Regions from separate parts of the Streptomyces sp. AgN23 genome, predicted to be linked through region 1. Evidence: riboswitches for the same ligand, from Rfam matches in the RefSeq annotation. Region 1 holds a riboswitch; each other region holds the start of a gene.

Region 1 (4,219 bases):
CGTGACGGCGGCTGATCGCCCGGCGAGTGGGGTGGTCGGGAGTGTGGGGCGGTCGTGACCGAAGTGTCGATAGGGGCCCACCCGAGTGCCGGGTGATGATATGCGCGCGGTTAGTCTCCGGAGTCATGGACGTACTCATTCACGTGTTCGTCGGCCTGCATATCGTCGGCATCGGCGCGCTGCTCGGCGGCTTCTTCTCACAGCTCAAGGCGATGGGCGCGGGCATGGCCCGGATGACCCCGGCGATGCTGCACGGCGCGCTGACCATGCTGGTGACCGGCGCGGCGCTGGTCGGGCTCAATCAGGCCGACGACAACGGCGTCAACAACATCAAGATCGGTGTGAAGCTGGCGCTGCTGATCGTGGTCCTCGGCCTGGTGTACGTGAAGCGCGACGAGGAGAAGGTAGAGTCTGCCGCCTTCGGCGCGGTGGGCGCCTTGACAACGGCAAACATTTTCATCGCCGTGCTGTGGACCTGACGAGCTGATCATCTGAGGTGATCGCCAGACAATTCCGACACCTTTTCGACGCGATCCTGAGGCAACCGTTTGCACTCGCGAGCTGTCTTGATAAAGAGCGAGGCAGTCGAGAGGAGTGGCCATGGGGGCAGTGGGGGCAGTCAGAAGCAGGCACGGTGGGCGTGGCCGGCGCGCGGGCCTCGTGCTGGGGCTGGCAGGGATGACGGTGCCGCTGGCGGTCGCCGTCGCCGGTCCGGCGCAGGCCCAGGCACGGCCGCTGGGCAGGTCGGCCGGATCGGTGACACCGGCGACCATGGCCGCGTCATCGTGTACGACCAGCGTGGGGCCGTACCAGAGGCAGGCCGAGCGGTTCCTGGGCCGCCCCGTGGACGGGCGGCAGTCGCGGGCGGACTGTCTCGCGATCCAGAAGTTCCAGGTCAACCACGGCATCAGCCCGACGATCGGCTACGCGGGCCCGATCACCTGGGGCGTGATGAGCCTGATCAACACCCAGAAGGCCGCCGGACACAACCCGAACGCGGCGAAGAAGTGCCCGACCGACAAGGGCCGCATCGCCTGCGTCGACCTCACCCGGCAGCTCAGCTGGATCCAGGACGGCTCGCGTCTGGTCTACGGACCGGTGCCGGTGCGGTCCGGGCGGAACGGCTTCGAGACCCGCACGGGGCTGAAGAAGATCTACTGGCGGAACATCGACCACTGGTCGACGCTCTACAAGGTCGCCATGCCCTACAGCCAGTTCTTCGACGGCGGTCAGGCGTTCCACTCGATCGCCGGGAGCGTATGGTCCCCGCCCGGCTCCCACGGCTGCGTCAATATGCGCACGGGCGAGGCCAAGAAGTACTGGAGCCTGCTGAAGAACGGCGACGACGTGTACGTCTACGGGCGCAAGCCCGGCACCTGAGCCGATGAGGTGACGGGTGCCGCTGCCCGGGGCCCCGGCCCCGGGCAGCGGCATACCAGGGGCCCGCAGGGCCCCCCGCGCCCTACGCGGGCCGCACGCTCCCGTAGATCGGCATCTCGGTGATCGGCGCCTTCTTCACCACATCGCCCGGCTTCGGCGCGTGGATCATCATCCCGTCGCCGATGTAGAGGCCGACATGGCTGATGTCGTCGTAGAAGAAGACCAGATCGCCCGGCTGGAGTTCGGACGTCGAGACGCGCGTACCGGCCTTCACCTGGTCCCAGGTGGTGCGCGGCAGCGAGATCCCGGCCGTCTTCCACGCCGCCTGCGTCAGCCCTGAGCAGTCGAAGGAGCTGGGGCCGGTCGCGCCCCAGACATACGGCTTGCCGAGCTGCGACTTCGCGAAGGCGATGGCCTGGGCCGCCTTGGAGCTGTTGGCCGGGGCCGAGGGCGTCGTCGAACCGGAGTCGCCGTCTGCGTTCTGCTGCTCCTGCTGCTTCTTGCGCGCGGCCTCCTGGCGCTGCTTCTCGGCGAGCGCGGCCGCCTTGCGGCGGGCCTCTTCCGCCTTCTTCTTCTCGATCGCCGCCAGTCGCGCCTTCTCCTCGGCGGTCAGATTCGCCAGCAGCCGCCGGGCCTCGGTCAGCTTGTCCTGGACGGTCTTCTTCTGGGTCTTCAGCTGCTTCTGCGACGCGGTCAGCGAGGCGAGGCTCTCGCTGGCCTTACCGCGCTCCTTGGCGGCGCTCGCCTGCTGCTTCTGGAAGTCGTCGACGGCCTGCTTCTGCCGACCGGTCAGCCGGTCGATCAGATGTGACTGGTCGAAGACGTCCTGCGGATCGTTGGAGAACAGCAGGGTCGCGGCGGAGCGGGCCATTCCGCCGTCCCGGTACTGGGCGGCGGCGTAGGCGCCGAGCGTGCGCCGCGCCTCGTTGAGCTTCTCGGTGCGCTCGGCGACGGAGTCCAGCAGCTTGTCGACCTTGCCCCGCTGCTGATCGGCCCGCTCCTTCGCGGCGTTGTAGCGCTGGGTGGCGCTCTCCGCCTGGTGGTAGAGGGTGTCGACCTTCTCCTTGACCTTCTCGATCGACGGGGCGGCCGGCTTGGGGTCGCCCGGCGCGGCGTTGGCCGTCTGGGAGAGGAGGGTGACGGATGCGAGAGCGGCCGTGGTGAACCCGACGGCCGTACGGCGGCCGTGACCGGTGAGCGGGGCCGGTATCCGGCTCCGCGGCTTGCGGTGCGACGCCAAGGGAGGCGACTCCTTCCGTGGACCGCCTACCGGGTTAGCTGTCGGGTTCGGGCGGTACGGAAGGTTGCCCTACGGCCGTGTCCGGGCGGCACCTGCGTGCCACGCCGTTCGGGCCGATTCACCCCGGTGTTGCGTTGTCGGGTCCCCGGCTCCGGGCGCCTTGTGGCGGTGCCGGACTCGGCGGAGGCAGCCCGTGCCGACGTGGTTCGCCGACGGATCTTCCGGGCCGCCTGACGCAGGACGGTAGCCAACACGTGGGGCTCCTGTGAAGACTGGTGGCCGTTTTGCCCGAAACCGTTTCGTGATGTTCGGGCATCGGCTGTCAGTGGGGCGGCCTAGACTCGGGGAGCGATGAGCAGCCTTTTTGACGACAGCTTCCTGGCGGACCTCGGGCCTCCTTCGAACGAGGAGCCACCGCCGCCGCCCGAGGATGCGGCGCACCCCGGCCCCGAGGGGGCCGAGGACGTGCCGCATCACCTCTTCAGCGGCGGCTTCGACGCGCCCGTGCCCCGGGAGGCCCACTACCGGGACGGCGCGGCGCGGCCCGTCGTGGACCCGTCCGCCCTGCTCGAGGGGCTGAACGAGCAGCAGAGAGCCGCCGTGGAGCACACCGGCTCGCCGCTGCTGATCGTCGCGGGCGCCGGCTCCGGCAAGACCCGGGTGCTCACCCACCGCATCGCCTATCTGCTCGGCGCCCGCGGGACGCACCCCGGCCAGATCCTCGCCATCACCTTCACCAACAAGGCGGCGGGCGAGATGAAGGAGCGGGTGGAGGAGCTGGTCGGCCCGCGGGCGAACGCCATGTGGGTCTCCACCTTCCACAGCGCCTGCGTCCGCATCCTGCGCCGCGAGTCCAAGAAGCTCGGATTCACCTCATCGTTCTCGATCTACGACGCCGCCGACTCCAAGCGGCTGATGTCGCTGGTCTGCCGGGACCTGGATCTCGACCCCAAGCGGTTCCCGCCGAAGTCCTTCAGCGCCAAGATCTCCAACCTGAAGAACGAGCTGATCGACGAGGAGACCTTCGCCGGACAGGCGACAGGGGGCACCTCCCGGACGGAGTCCGGGGGAGGCTTCGAGAAGACCCTGGCCGAGGCGTATGCGATGTACCAGGCGAGGCTGCGCGAGGCCAACGCACTGGACTTCGACGACATCATCATGACCACGGTCAATCTGCTCCAGGCGTTCCCGGATGTCGCCGAGCACTACCGCCGTCGCTTCCGGCACGTCCTGGTGGACGAGTACCAGGACACCAACCACGCGCAGTACACCCTCGTGCGCGAGCTGGTGGGCACGGACACCGAGGAGACCACGGCCGCCGAGCTGTGCGTGGTGGGCGACGCCGACCAGTCGATCTACGCCTTCCGGGGCGCCACGATCCGCAACATCCTCCAGTTCGAGGAGGACTACCCCACCGCGCGCACGATCCTCCTCGAGCAGAACTACCGCTCCACCCAGACCATCCTGAGCGCGGCCAACGCGGTCATCGAGCGCAATGAGAACCGCCGCCCGAAGAACCTGTGGACCGAGGCCGGCGCCGGGACCGAGATCACCGGCTATGTGGCCGACACCGAGCACGACGAGGCCCAGTTCGTCGCC
Region 2 (4,219 bases), 2.8 Mb from region 1:
GCGAAGCTGGTGGCGGAGGGCCTCGAGGAGCTTCCCGAGACCGTCTGATCCACCGTCCGATTCACATGTGATTCCTATGTGATTCCCGTGTGATTCAAGGGTTCGGCACGACGGGGCCGCGGTGACCATTACGGCCACCGCGGCCCCGCTGTTTTTCCGTTTCCACCCGGACTCGGCGGACCGAAAACCGGGCGCCGCGAAACCACGCGGAGAATTCCCGAGAGTTGTATACGGGATCGCTGTTAATTCCGGCCGCTCGCCGTGTTGACGGAATGTTTCGAAGCGCTCACCGGGAGGGGGCGGCGCAGCCGGTATTCCGCCAGGGCGCGCTCGGTGTGCGCGGCGGCGAGCGCCCGCGCCCGGTCGGCGTCGCCACGCGCCACCGCGTCCACCAGCGCGCCGTGCTCCGCCCAGGACTCCACGGCCCGCGCTGCGGGGTCGGGGCGCCGGGCACCCCCGGGCCGTGCGGGCTGCGGCGCGGGCACGGCCGCGTAGACCCACGCGGTCTTGCGGCGCAGCTGGACGAGCATCGCGGCCAGGCTCGGGCTGCCGGACGCCTGGGCGAGCGTCTCGTGGAACCAATCGCCCAACGGCCGCAGCTCGCCGAGCCGGCCGTGCTGGGCCCGCTCACGGCCGAGCCGGACCAGCCCGCGCAGCACCTTCAGATGAGCCTCGGTGCGGCGCTGTGCGGCCCGCGCGGCGCCCAGCGGCTCCAGCAGCGCCCGGATGTCCAGCAGATCGGCCGCCTCGCGCTCGGAGGGCTGGGCGACGCAGGCCCCCGCATGCCGCCGGGTCGTCACGAAGCCCTCGGACTCCAGGGTGCGCAGGGCCTCGCGGACCGGCACCCGCGAGACGCCGTAGCGCCGGGCGAGAAGTTCCTCGGTGAGCCGGCTGCCGGGCTGATAGGTGCCGGAGACGATGTCGTCGCGAATCGCCGTGCACACCGCATGCGCCGAAATCCGGCGACCGCCCTGGACGGCGGTCGTATCCCCGCTCACTTCCGGTCCCACATTGTCGAACCTCCGCCTAAATACCCGCGAAACGCATCCATGGAACGCGCGTTGAACGACTCTATTCCCATCGGACGTCATTTCCGATGGCGGGGTGCATTTCATGGATATTTTTTGGTCAGCGGGCGGCGGCACGCCGAAGGCCCCGTCCGGTGGACGGGGCCTTCTCGGAGTCTCGCGGGGTCGGACGTGAGCGGAGTCCCCCGGGGTCAGACGTTGACGCCGTGCGAGCGCAGATACGACAGGGGGTCGATGTCCGAGCCGTAGTCCGGGCTGGTGCGGGCCTCGAAGTGCAGATGCGGCCCGGTGACGTTGCCGGTGGCGCCCGACAGGCCGATCTGCTGCCCGGGGGTGACCTTCTGGCCGACCGAGACACTGATCGACGACAGGTGGCCGTACTGGGTGTAGGTGCCGTCGTTCATCTTGATGACGACGTTGTTGCCGTAGGAGCCGCCCCAGCCCGCCTCGACGATCTCGCCCATGCCCACGGAGTGCACCGAGGTGCCGGAGGAGGCGTGGAAGTCGATGCCGGTGTGGCTGCCGGAGGACCACAGTCCGCTGGCCGCCTCGTAGCCGGTGGAGACGTAGGAGCCGCTGATCGGCGACTCGAAGGTGTTGAGACGCTTGCGCTCGGCCTCGCGCGCCGCGCGCTCCTTGGCCTCGCGCTCGGCCTTGGCCTTCTTCGCCGCGGCCTCCGCCTTTCTGGCGGCCTCCTGGCGGGCGATCGCCTCCGCCTTGGCCTTGGCAGCGGCCTGCTCGGCGGCGGTCTCCTGGGCCTGCGCCTGGTCCTCGATGTGGTCCGCGATCCCGTCGCCGATCACGATCGCCTGGGTCAGACCGGTCTGCTGGGGACTGGGGGCCGTGTCGGCCGCGAACGCCTGTCCGGTGATCCCGGCGACCACACCCGAGGCGACGGTGGTGATGCCCACGACGTTCGCGCCGGTGCGGACGTTGACCTTGGTGGTGCGGCGGTGTTTCCCGGTGGCAGTGCGGGTGGACGCCATACTGAGGCGCACTCCTTTCCTTCCTTCTCGCCTACCGGGTTAGCTGACGGGTTCGGAGCAGGAAGGTCTCCTACGGACTCCTCCCCCGGCCGGGGAAGGCGCCCGATTCACCCCTGGGGACGTGTGGGTCCCCGGCTCCCCTGGCTCGCGCCGTACGGGGACTCGGCGATGACTGTCCGTGCCGCGGGTGCGGCGGGTTGCTGGCGAACAGCCGGACTGACGCTAAACGGGCCCGCTTTCGATCACCAAACGGTTCCGGTTTTTTGTTGCTCTCCCCACAAACCAAACAAGCTGTCACTCCCGCAAATCGGGCATGACGGAAGGACCCCGGCACCCTTACGGGGGCCAGGGTCCTTCCGTTGTGAACTCGTTGACCGGACCGTCTGCCGGATCGTCGGTGAACCCGCATCGCCAGTGAGCCGACCTGGGCGTCGGCTCCTCGGCCGGATCCGGCCAATCGGCCAACTCCGGGCGGCTCAGCCGGAGATGACGCGCACCTCGCCGATGCCCAGCGCCCTGACCGGCTCCTCAATCGCCGAGGCATCCCCGACCAGCACCGTGACCAGCCGGTCCGCCGGGAAGGCGCTCACCACCGCGGCGGTCGCCTCCACCGTGCCGGTCTCCGCGAGGCGGGCGTACAACTGCGCCTGGAAATCGTCCGGAAGGTGCTGCTCGACCTGGTCGGCGAGAGTGCCCGCGACGGACGCCGCCGTCTCGTACTTCAGCGGGGCGACGCCCACCAGGTTCTGCACCGCGACATCGCGCTCCTCGTCGGTGAGCCCCTCCTCCTTCAGCGTGCGCAGCACCTTCCAGAGGTCCTCCAGCGCGGGACCGGTGACCTCGGTGGCCACCGAGCCGCTGATCGCCAGCATCGCGGCGCCCGCGGAGCCACCCGAGGGCGCCGGAGGCGCCGAGCGCAGCACCTGGCCGAAGGCGCGCACCCCGTAGGTGTAGCCCTTCTCCTCGCGCAGCACACGGTCGAGGCGGGAGGTGAGGGTGCCGCCGAGGCAGTACGTGCCGAGCACCTGCGCGGGCCAGATCCGGTCATGGCGGTCGGCGCCGACGCGCCCGATGAGCAGCTGGGTCTGCACCGCGCCCGGCCGGTCGACGATCACCACACGGCCGAGGTCGTCCGCGACGATCGGGGGAACCGGGCGCGGCGCGCCCGCCCCGCCCGTCCAGGCGCCCAGGGTGTCGGCGAGCGCCCCGTCGAGGTCGACCCCGGTGAGGTCGCCCACGATGACGGCGGTGGCCGTGGAGGGGCGGACATGCGCCTGGTAGAAGGCCCGCACGGCCGCGGCGTCGATGCCCTCGATGGTCTCCTGGGTGCCCTGGCGCGGCCGGGACATCCGCGACTCGGCCGGGAAGAGGGCCGCGGAGAGGGCCATCGAGGCCCGGCGGGCCGGATTGGCCAGCTCATGGGGGATCTCGTCCAGCCGGTTGCGCACCAGCCGCTCGACCTCGCCGTCGGGGAAGGCGGGCGCGCGCAGGGCGTCGGCCAGCAGACCGAGCGCCTTGGGCAGCCGGGAGACCGGGACCTCCAGGGAGACGCGGAGGCCGGGGTGGTCGGCATGCGCGTCCAGCGTGGCGCCGCAGCGCTCGAGCTCGGCGGCGAACTCCTCGGCGTCGTGCTTGTCGGTGCCCTCCGACAGGGCGCGCGCCATGATCGTGGCGACGCCTTCGAGCCCGGTCGGCTCGGCGTCCAGCGGCGCCTCCAGATTGATCTCGACGGCGACGACCTGCTGGCCGGGGCGGTGGCAGCGCAGCACGGTAAGGCCGTTGGACAGCTCACCGCGCTCGGGGGCCGGGAACGCCCACGGCTTGGGCGCACCGCCCTTGGGCCGCGGGTGGAAGGTCATGGTCGCGGTGACGGCGTCGCTCACTGGGCCGCCTCCCCTTCTGCTGCATCGGTCTCGGCGGCTTCGGCGGTGTCGGCTGCGTCCTCGGCGCCCTGGACGGGCTCGTAGACCAGCACGGCGCGGTTGTCGGGGCGCAGCCGCGCCGCGGCCACGGCCCGCACCTCCTCGGCGGTGATGTCGAGCACCCGCTCCACGGCGGTCAGCGCCAGCTGCGGGTCGCCGAAGAGCACGGCGTACCGGCAGAGCTCGTCGGCCCGGCCGCCGACCGTGGCAAGCCGGTCCAGCCACTCACGCTCGATCTGCGCCTGCGCCCGCTCCATCTCCTGCGGGGTCGGCCCCTCCTCGG
Region 3 (4,219 bases), 180 kb from region 1:
GGCGCTTGGTCCGCACCCGGTAGACCCGGGCGGCGGCATGCTCGCCGAGCGCCTTGAGCCTGGTCGCGGTGGAGAACCGTTCGCGATCCGCCGGCACGTCGCCTCCCCGGAGATGACTTCGCTTGAGTGACGCGTAACGCCGTCCCCGGTCACGGTACGGGACCGCGGCCGGGGACGGGTGTCAGACGTGTCTGCTACGTGGGGACGTACGCAGGTCAGCCCTTGAAGCGCGGGAAGGCCGAGCGGCCCGCGTACACCGCGGCGTCGTCGAGGATCTCCTCGATGCGCAGCAGCTGGTTGTACTTGGCCACCCGCTCGGAGCGGGCCGGGGCGCCGGTCTTGATCTGGCCGCAGTTGGTGGCGACGGCCAGGTCGGCGATGGTGACGTCCTCGGTCTCACCGGAGCGGTGCGACATCATGCACTTGTAGCCGCTGCGCTGGGCCAGCTCGACGGCGTCCAGGGTCTCGGTCAGCGAGCCGATCTGGTTGACCTTGACCAGCAGGGCGTTGGCGGTGTCGCTGTCGATACCGCGGGAGAGCCGCTCGGGGTTGGTGACGAAGAGGTCGTCGCCGACCAGCTGGACCTTGTCGCCGAGCTGCTCGGTGATGGTCTTCCAGCCGTCCCAGTCCTCCTCGTTCAGCGGGTCCTCGATGGAGACCAGCGGGTACGCGTCGACCAGCTCGGCGTAGTACGAGGTCATCTCGGCGGCGGTGCGGGACTTGCCCTCGAACTCGTACGACCCGTCCTTGTAGAACTCGGAGGCGGCGACGTCCAGCGCGAGCGCGATGTCCTGGCCCGGCTGGTAGCCGGCCTTCTTGATCGCCTCGAGGATCAGGTCGAGGGCCTCACGGTTGGAGCCGAGGTTCGGCGCGAAGCCGCCCTCGTCGCCGAGGCCGGTGGACAGGCCGCGCTCCTTCAGCACGGACTTCAGGGTGTGGTAGACCTCGGCGCCCCAGCGCACGGCCTCGGAGAAGGACTCCGCGCCGATCGGCGCGATCATGAACTCCTGGATGTCCACATTGGAGTCGGCGTGCGATCCGCCGTTGAGGATGTTCATCATCGGGACCGGCAGCAGATGCGCGTTCGGCCCGCCGAGGTAACGGAAGAGCGGGAGGTCGGACGCCTCGGAGGCGGCGTGCGCGACCGCGAGGGAGACACCGAGGATGGCGTTGGCGCCGAGCGAGGACTTGTCCGGGGTGGCGTCCAGGTCGAACATCGCCTGGTCGATCAGGCGCTGCTCGGTGGCGTCGTAGCCGACCAGCTCGGGGCCGATCTGCTCGATGACGGCGAGGACGGCCTTCTCCACGCCCTTGCCGTTGTAGCGGTTCTTGTCGCCGTCACGGAGCTCGAGGGCCTCGAAGGCGCCGGTGGAGGCGCCGGACGGAACGGCGGCACGGCCGGTGCTGCCGTCGTCGAGGCCAACCTCGACCTCGACCGTGGGGTTGCCTCGCGAGTCGAGGATCTCGCGAGCTACGACGACGTCGATGGACGGCACGAGGTTCTCCTTCGTATGGGTCTGCGGTAGCAGCACGAGCCTAACGGGCCGGGAGGGCTGCACCCCGCGTTCGCCCGCCCCGCGAGACGGGGGCGTGACATAAAAAGCCATATTCTGCATCACATATCCAGATTTCTGGTCAATCGGGAAATGCGGGAGCCCCGGTGGGGCGCGCCATAGGGGCGGCACGCCCGACCGGGGCTCGACTCTCAGGTGCTCACCGTGGCTCAGCCGAGGTGGAGCTTCTGGCCCGGGTAGATCAGGTCGGCCTTCTCCACGATGTCGTCGTTCAGCTTGAAGAGCTTCTTCCAGCCGCCCTTGACGTGGTGCTCCTTGGCGATCGTGCCGAGGGTGTCGCCGGACTTGACCTTGTACTCGCCGTCACCCTTCTTGATCGGGCCACGGGTCTGCTCACGCGCGGCGCGCTCGGGCGCGGAGTGCGGCTGCGCCTTCGGCTGGGCAGGCTGGGCGGCCGGGGCCGACTTGGTGGAGGCCGACGGCTGGTCCTGCGAACCGGAGGGCGCGGAGGGGGCGGAGGGGGCGGACGGGCTGCCGCCGGAGGTCAGACCCTTGCCGCAGACCGGCCAGGCACCCTTGCCCTGGCTGCCGAGGACCTTCTCGGCTATCTGGATCTGCTGGCTCTTGCTGGCCTTGTCCGCGGTGGGCGCGTAGGCGGTGCCGCCGTACGCGGCCCAGGTGGAGCTCGAGAACTGCAGGCCGCCGTAGTAGCCGTTGCCGGTGTTGATCGACCAGTTGCCACCGGCCTCGCACTGCGCGACCTGGTCCCACTGGGAGCTGGTGGCCGCGGAGGCGGAGGTCGCCCCGATGAGGGGCGCCGCCACGGCGGCACCGGCGAGACCGGTGAGCGCGGCGATACGGGTGGCCTTGGAGGGACGGCGGTGCTTCCCGTTGGACTTCAGCATCGTTGGTTCGTTTCCTCACCGACGCCTACGAGGTGAGCTGTCGGGTTCGGACGTGAGTTGCCCGGCCGGTCGCGATGGTCGCTCCCGGCTTCACCCCTAGCCGACGAGCCCGTGTCCACAGGCCACTCGGCACCTACCTTGGGTCCCCCGCTCCTGCCTTCGGCGCTGACGCGTCGGATTCCCCCCGACCGCCGGCAGGATTCGGCGTGACGATCGACGGTGCTCGCGGTGGCGAGCGGAAAGACGTTAAACACACCTCCCGAGAACGTTCAAACACCCCAATGGCAGCGAATGGGGTTGTAATTGATCTCACCCGGCCCACATCGGCGCAGGTAGGGCCGGGTGAGGAGAGATCGGACAGGAGGTGCGGCCCGGAAATTGTGACGAGATGTATGTCTCATCGGAACCAGATCGGGCAATTCCCCCCGAATCACTGCTCCCTGATGGCGAGGTCAAGTCGCTGACCAGGGATGATCAGGTCGGGGTCGATTCCGATGAGCTCCTCGTTGCTCTCGTAGAGCCCTTCCCAACCTCGGGACACATTCCGGTCCTCGGCAATCCCTGACAGATTGTCACCGGGGCGAACGGTGTAAGCGTCGTCCGTGGGGCTCTGGTCGCGGTCCGCGGCGTCGCGCGAAGCGTGGCGCCCGGAGGGCTGCCCGTCCGCCGCATCGCCGCCCTCGCCCCGCTCCCCGGCGTCCGGGGCGCCGCGGTGGCGGCCGGAGGGCGAGGGGTCGGCGGAGGGATCCGCCGAGGACCCCTTCGAGCCGCCCGATGCCGAGTCGCCCGAGCCGTCCGACGCCGGGTCATCCGAGGCCGAACCGTCCGGCGTCGGGGTGTCCGACGCCGAGCCGTCCAGCCCGTCGGGGGACTTGGAGGTGCGAGGGGCCTCCGGCCCCTCGGTCGATCCGGACGAATCCGGCTTACCGGCCCTGTCGGACGTTCCCGAACGGTCCGCCTCCGGCGAGGAGGAGCCGTCCCGCCCCCGGTCCCCCGCCTCGCCCCGGCCCGTCCCCGCATCCGGGGCGGCCGTGCCGCCGGGGTTCACATCGGGGGCGCCGCCGCCGTCGGTGAGCCCGGCGCCCAGCGCGCAGCTCGGCCAGGCGTCGGGGCCGCGGTCGCCGAGGATCGACTGGGCGACGGATATCTGCTGGGAGCGGCTGGCCAGGTCGGGGCGCGGGGCGTACTCCGTGCCGCCGTAGTCCTTCCACATGTCGAGGGTCAGCTGCAGTCCGCCGTAGAAGCCGTTGCCCTCGTTGGCGCTCCACATGCCACCGCTCTCGCACTCGGCGACCTGATCCCAGGTGGCGGTGTCGGCGGCCTGGGCGCCGGAGGCCCCGAAGAGGGGCAGGGCGATGCTCGCCCCCGTGACCCCCGCCGCGACGATGATGGCCGGAGCCTGACGGGGGCGACGGTGTCGACCATTACCGGAACGCATGCGATTGCCCTCTCTATGGCGAACTCGGTTGCCGGTGAACATAGCGAGGGCACTCGATCATCACAAGCCGATGTATCCCAGGTCACGCCGAGGTCACACGACTGATCATTCGTCACCAATGTCCGTACGTACGGGGCTTGGACGCCTCAGCGGTCCGCGGAATTCCAGGTCACCGGGAGCGTGCGCAGCCCGCGCATGATGAGCCCGCCGCGCCACCGCAGATCCTCCGGATCCGCCGCGAGCCGCAGTCCGGGCAGGCGCCGCAGCAGGGTGGCGATCGCGGTCTGCGCCTCCAGCCGGGCGAGCGGGGCGCCGAGGCAGTAGTGGATGCCGTGGCCGTAGCCGAGGTGCTGGTTGTCGCG
Region 4 (4,219 bases), 990 kb from region 1:
CCGCGCTCGGTCTCCAGGTGCTGGGCCGCGCCCGAGGAGCGGGGGCTGTCGACCGCCGTGCCCGGGCGGTACTTGCCGGTCAGGAAGCCGGACGCCAGGGAGTAGTACGGGATGGTCGCCAGGTGGTGGCGGGCGGCGACGTCGGCCAGCTCGCCCTCGAAGGTGTCGCGCGAGACCAGGTTGTAGTGCGGCTGGAGGGCGACGTAGCGGGCCAGGCGCTCGCGAGTGGAGAAGGCCAGTTGGGCCTCCAGGCGGTCCGCGCCGACGTTGGACGCGGCGATCTCGCGGACCTTGCCCTCCCTGACCAGCTCGTCCAGGGTGGTGATGATCTCCTCCACCGGCACCGACGGGTCGTCGTAATGCGTGTAGTAGAGGTCGATGTAGTCGGTCTGCAGCCGCTGGAGGGACTCCTCGACGCCCGCTTTGATGGCGGACGAGGTCAGCCCGCGCGGCTCCGGGGAGCCGGCGCCCACCTTGGTGGCGAGGACGACGTCGGAGCGGTTGCCGCGGGAGGCGAACCAGTTGCCGAGGATGGTCTCGGACTCGCCGCCCTCGTTGCCCGGTACCCAGACGGAGTAGACATCGGCGGTGTCGATGAAGTTGCCGCCCGCCGCCACGTAGGCGTCGAGCACCCGGAAGGACTCGGCCTCGTTCGCGGTCCAGCCGAAGACGTTCCCGCCGAGGGAGAGCGGGAAAACGGACAGATTACCGATCTTCTGTGTGTGGTCAGCCATACGTCTTTACAACGGTTGGCTGGGCCGGGTTGTTCCGGCCTGTTGTTCCGGCCTGTTGTTCCCGCGTGCGTTCCTGAGGGGCGGCCCCGTCGGGACGTAAAGCCCCGTCGGGACGTAAACCGGCGGCCCTGGCGTCAAGGGGGGAGAGAGCGCCAGAGCCGCCGGAGTATCAGGGGTTGTATCAGGGGTTCATCCCGTGCTGGCGCAGCCAGGGCATCGGGTCGATCGGCGAGCCGCCGCCCGGCCGGACCTCGATGTGGAGGTGCGGGCCGGTCACATTGCCGGTGGCGCCGACCCGGCCGATGACGTCGCCCGCCGTCACCTTGCCCGAGGTGACGACCATCGAGGACAGGTGGCAGTACCAGACCTCGGTGCCGTCGCTGAGGGTCAGCACGATGCGGTAGCCGTACGAACCGGCCCAGCCGGCCTGGGTGATGGTGCCGCCGTGCACCGCCTTGGCCGGGGTGCCGGTCGGGGCGGCGAAGTCCTGGCCGGTGTGGTCGGCCGACCATATGTCGCCCGCCTGGCCGAAGCTCGCGGTCAGGGTGTACGAGCCGACGGGGAGGGTGTACGCGGCGGCGAGCCTGGCCTGGCGCTCGGCCGCGGCCTTCTTCTCGGCCGCCTCCTTCGCCCGCTGCTCGGCGGCCTTCTTCTCGGCCTCGACCTTGGCCTTCCGCTGGGCGGCCACCTCCGCGGCCTGGTCGGATGCCTTCTCCGCGGCGGCCTTCGCCGCGGCGGTGCGGCTGTCCTCGTCCGCCGCGTTCTGCTGGTTCTCGGCCTGCTGGAGGATGCGGGCGCGGAGCGCCTCGCCCGCGTCGGTGGTGCCGCGCTGCTCGTCCTCGCTGGTCAGACCGGCCTGGGAGAGCGGGGCGGCAGCCGTCTGCGGGTCGCTGCTGCTGTCGTCCGACATCCAGGAGCCGATGCCGGGCAGGTCCTTGGCGGCGGGCAGGCTGGCCTTGACCTCATCGGCGACATGACCGAGGTCCGGCATAGAAATGGGCGGCTTGGGACGGTCCTTGGCGCTGGCCATGCCGCCCGCACCGACCGCCGCGATCACGCCGACCCCGAGGACGGCGCCGCTGCGCGCCATGGTCCCGCCGCGCTGCTTGGCCACGCGGTGCCGGCCGCGTACCGGAGCGATGGACTCCTCGGTGGGGTTCCACTCCTCCCAGGGCTCGGTCTCGAATCCGGCACCCGGGCCCTCGAACGCGTCCCCATCCGCATCCGGGTACCGATCGTCGGGGGCGAAGTAGCCGTCCCCGGAACTCATCCCGACGCCGGCGTCAAAGCCGGGGCCGTAGGCGGTGGCGGTCCCCAAACCGCCTCCCCGTGTGCGATACGGGGCCTCGTCCAGGGCAGACCTGTTGGACGCCACGGAGGCGCACTCCTTTCCTTCCTTCTCGCCTACCGGGTTAGCTGACGGGTTCGGAGCAGGAAGGTCTCCTACGGGTCAGGTTCGACCCGATTCACCCCAAGGTGTTGGTTCCCCGGTTCCCTTGGTGCTGCTGGTGGTGCGGTACTGCCAGTGTGCGTACGGGATTCGGCGACGGCGCACGGTGCCGCCCTTGCGACGGTTGTGACGACCGCGCTGCGTTATCGAACGTTAATAGAGAGCGCGATGTGATTCCAAGCTGTTCTGAGGAATCCGCGCACCTTTGGCATGAACTTAACCCTCAAGAAGGGGCATATGAGGGCGAGTCGGCGCACTGGCCAAAGGTTTGCAAAAACGCGTGCGGGTCGATCGTGCAGCAATTGTTATGCGGAGGGGGCTCGGCCGACTACGCACGGTATGGACCCGGTCGGCTAAGGACGGTGGGGAGCGTCGCTGTCCCTCGTACGGCCGGTGCGGTGCGCATCACCGTCGTCGCGCCCGTTCCCCCGTCCGTTCCCGCGGGCCGGGGTCCGGCGGACCGCCAGCAGCGCCATGTCGTCCGACGTCCCGCCGTCCGTATGGCGCTCGACATCGGCCACCAACGCGTCCAGCAGCTCCTGCGGATCGGCGAAGCGGCGGCCGCGCAGCTGCTTCGCCGGGTCGTAGAACTCGCCATTGCGGTCCCGGGCCTCCGTCACCCCGTCCGTGAACAGCAGCAGCGTCTCCCCCTCCGCGAACCCCAGCTCCATCACCCGGTCCGGCCACCCGGCCAACTCCCCCATCCCCATCGGCAGCGCCGCCGCCTCCGGCTCCAGGGCGCGCACCGCTCCGTCCTCCGTCATGAGCAGCGGCGCCGGATGGCCGCGGTTGAGCAGTCGCAGAGTGGAGTCGCCACGCGGAATCTCGGCCACCACCGCCGTCGTGAACCCCTCGAACACCTCCAGGTCGGCCCGCCGGGCGCCCTCACGCTGCAGCGCCCGCTCCAGGCGACCCACGAGCGCCTCCAGGGTCGTCTCCTGCTCCGCCGCCTCCCGGAAGCAGCCCAGCAGGATCGCCACGACCTCCACGGCCCCCAGCCCCTTGCCGCGTACGTCGCCGACGGTCAGCCGTACGCCGTGCGGGGTGTCCTGGACCGCGTACAGGTCACCGCCGATCGCCGCGTACTTCTCCGCCGGGACGTAGCGCGCGGCGATCTCCAGCCCGGCGAGACGGGCGGGCGGCGCGGGCAGGACGGCGCGCTGAGCAGCCTCCGCGATGCCGCGCGCCGAGGCGAGCCGGTGGTAGCTGCGGCGTACGACACGGTTGATCGCCACCGCCAGCACGGTCACGGTGGTGACCGTGACGATCTCGGTGGCCGCCTGGGTCGGGTCCGTCACACCGTGAAACTCCGCCAGCAGACAGGTCGTGAGGACGGCGATGACGGCCATGATGACGGTCTGCCGCAGCGGGAAGAGCGCCGCGGCGACCAGAGGGGCGGCGGCGAAGAAGGGCGAGGCGGTGTAGCCGGACGGGGTGGCCAGGTCGAAGCTGACGCCGCCGAGGATGAGGATGGCGGGAACCCAACGGGCCACCCGGCCCAGCAGCCCCTGGTGAGCGTCCTCGGCCGGGCCGGGCCCCGCGGTGGGGCCGGTGAATGCGTCGGCGGAGGCAGCACCGGCCGCAGCGCCGGTGTCGATGAGCGTGTGCAGGCGGGTGCGGCGGCGGTGGGTGCGCGGGCGGCTCAGCCGGGGCCAGGCCGTACGCCACTTGGTACGGGCGCCCGTACGAGCCCTGCTCCCTCGCACCCGCACCGGCTTCTCTCGCTTCCCTGGTCCGCGTCCCGCCGCGTCTCGGCGTCGCCGTCGTCACAGCGTCGCCGTCGCCACCCTCGTCGCCTTCTCCACCTTCGTCACCAGGCTTCCGGCTGACGGGCGGCCAGGCGAATCGGTGTCGGCCAAGCGGGTGCCGGACGGGCGCCGTGAGCGGGCCCATCTCCCGCGCGTGCGCTGCGGGCAGGCGGCGGGCACGGGGAGGGGGCACTGCGGGCACGTGGAGGCCGCACACGGGCACTCAGCGGGCACGCGGCGGGCGCCCTGCGGCGCGTCAGAGGCTGTGGGCCTGTCAGAGGCTGTGG

The links. A riboswitch is a leader RNA that binds a small molecule or an ion and turns the genes downstream of it on or off. The one in region 1 is predicted to bind cyclic di-AMP.
Region 2: linked by a shared signal. The riboswitch ahead of AS97_RS32985 (M23 family metallopeptidase) and the one ahead of AS97_RS20755 (C40 family peptidase) in region 1 are both predicted to bind cyclic di-AMP.
Region 3: linked by a shared signal. The riboswitch ahead of AS97_RS19965 (transglycosylase family protein) and the one ahead of AS97_RS20755 (C40 family peptidase) in region 1 are both predicted to bind cyclic di-AMP.
Region 4: linked by a shared signal. The riboswitch ahead of AS97_RS25175 (M23 family metallopeptidase) and the one ahead of AS97_RS20755 (C40 family peptidase) in region 1 are both predicted to bind cyclic di-AMP.

The regions. Positions count from the first base shown of each region.
Region 1 covers NZ_CP007153.1:4,832,115-4,836,333, reverse strand. Annotated here, with positions in the region: gene AS97_RS20765 (hypothetical protein) at 126-479, shown strand; gene AS97_RS20760 (L,D-transpeptidase) at 679-1,380, shown strand; gene AS97_RS20755 (C40 family peptidase) at 1,463-2,620, opposite strand; cyclic di-AMP (ydaO/yuaA leader) riboswitch at 2,628-2,813, opposite strand; gene pcrA (DNA helicase PcrA) at 2,972-4,219, shown strand, end outside.
Region 2 covers NZ_CP007153.1:7,586,714-7,590,932, reverse strand. Annotated here, with positions in the region: gene AS97_RS32995 (HPr family phosphocarrier protein) at 1-48, shown strand, start outside; gene AS97_RS32990 (GntR family transcriptional regulator) at 243-998, opposite strand; gene AS97_RS32985 (M23 family metallopeptidase) at 1,220-2,014, opposite strand; cyclic di-AMP (ydaO/yuaA leader) riboswitch at 2,029-2,192, opposite strand; gene AS97_RS32980 (pitrilysin family protein) at 2,491-3,897, opposite strand; gene AS97_RS32975 (pitrilysin family protein) at 3,894-4,219, opposite strand, start outside.
Region 3 covers NZ_CP007153.1:4,656,645-4,660,863, forward strand. Annotated here, with positions in the region: gene AS97_RS19955 (septum formation initiator family protein) at 1-97, opposite strand, end outside; gene eno (phosphopyruvate hydratase) at 216-1,496, opposite strand; gene AS97_RS19965 (transglycosylase family protein) at 1,724-2,419, opposite strand; cyclic di-AMP (ydaO/yuaA leader) riboswitch at 2,427-2,594, opposite strand; gene AS97_RS19970 (transglycosylase family protein) at 2,850-3,857, opposite strand; gene AS97_RS19975 (cytochrome P450) at 4,004-4,219, opposite strand, start outside.
Region 4 covers NZ_CP007153.1:5,823,316-5,827,534, reverse strand. Annotated here, with positions in the region: gene AS97_RS25180 (aldo/keto reductase) at 1-734, opposite strand, end outside; gene AS97_RS25175 (M23 family metallopeptidase) at 916-2,109, opposite strand; cyclic di-AMP (ydaO/yuaA leader) riboswitch at 2,121-2,290, opposite strand; gene AS97_RS25170 (PP2C family protein-serine/threonine phosphatase) at 2,538-3,689, opposite strand.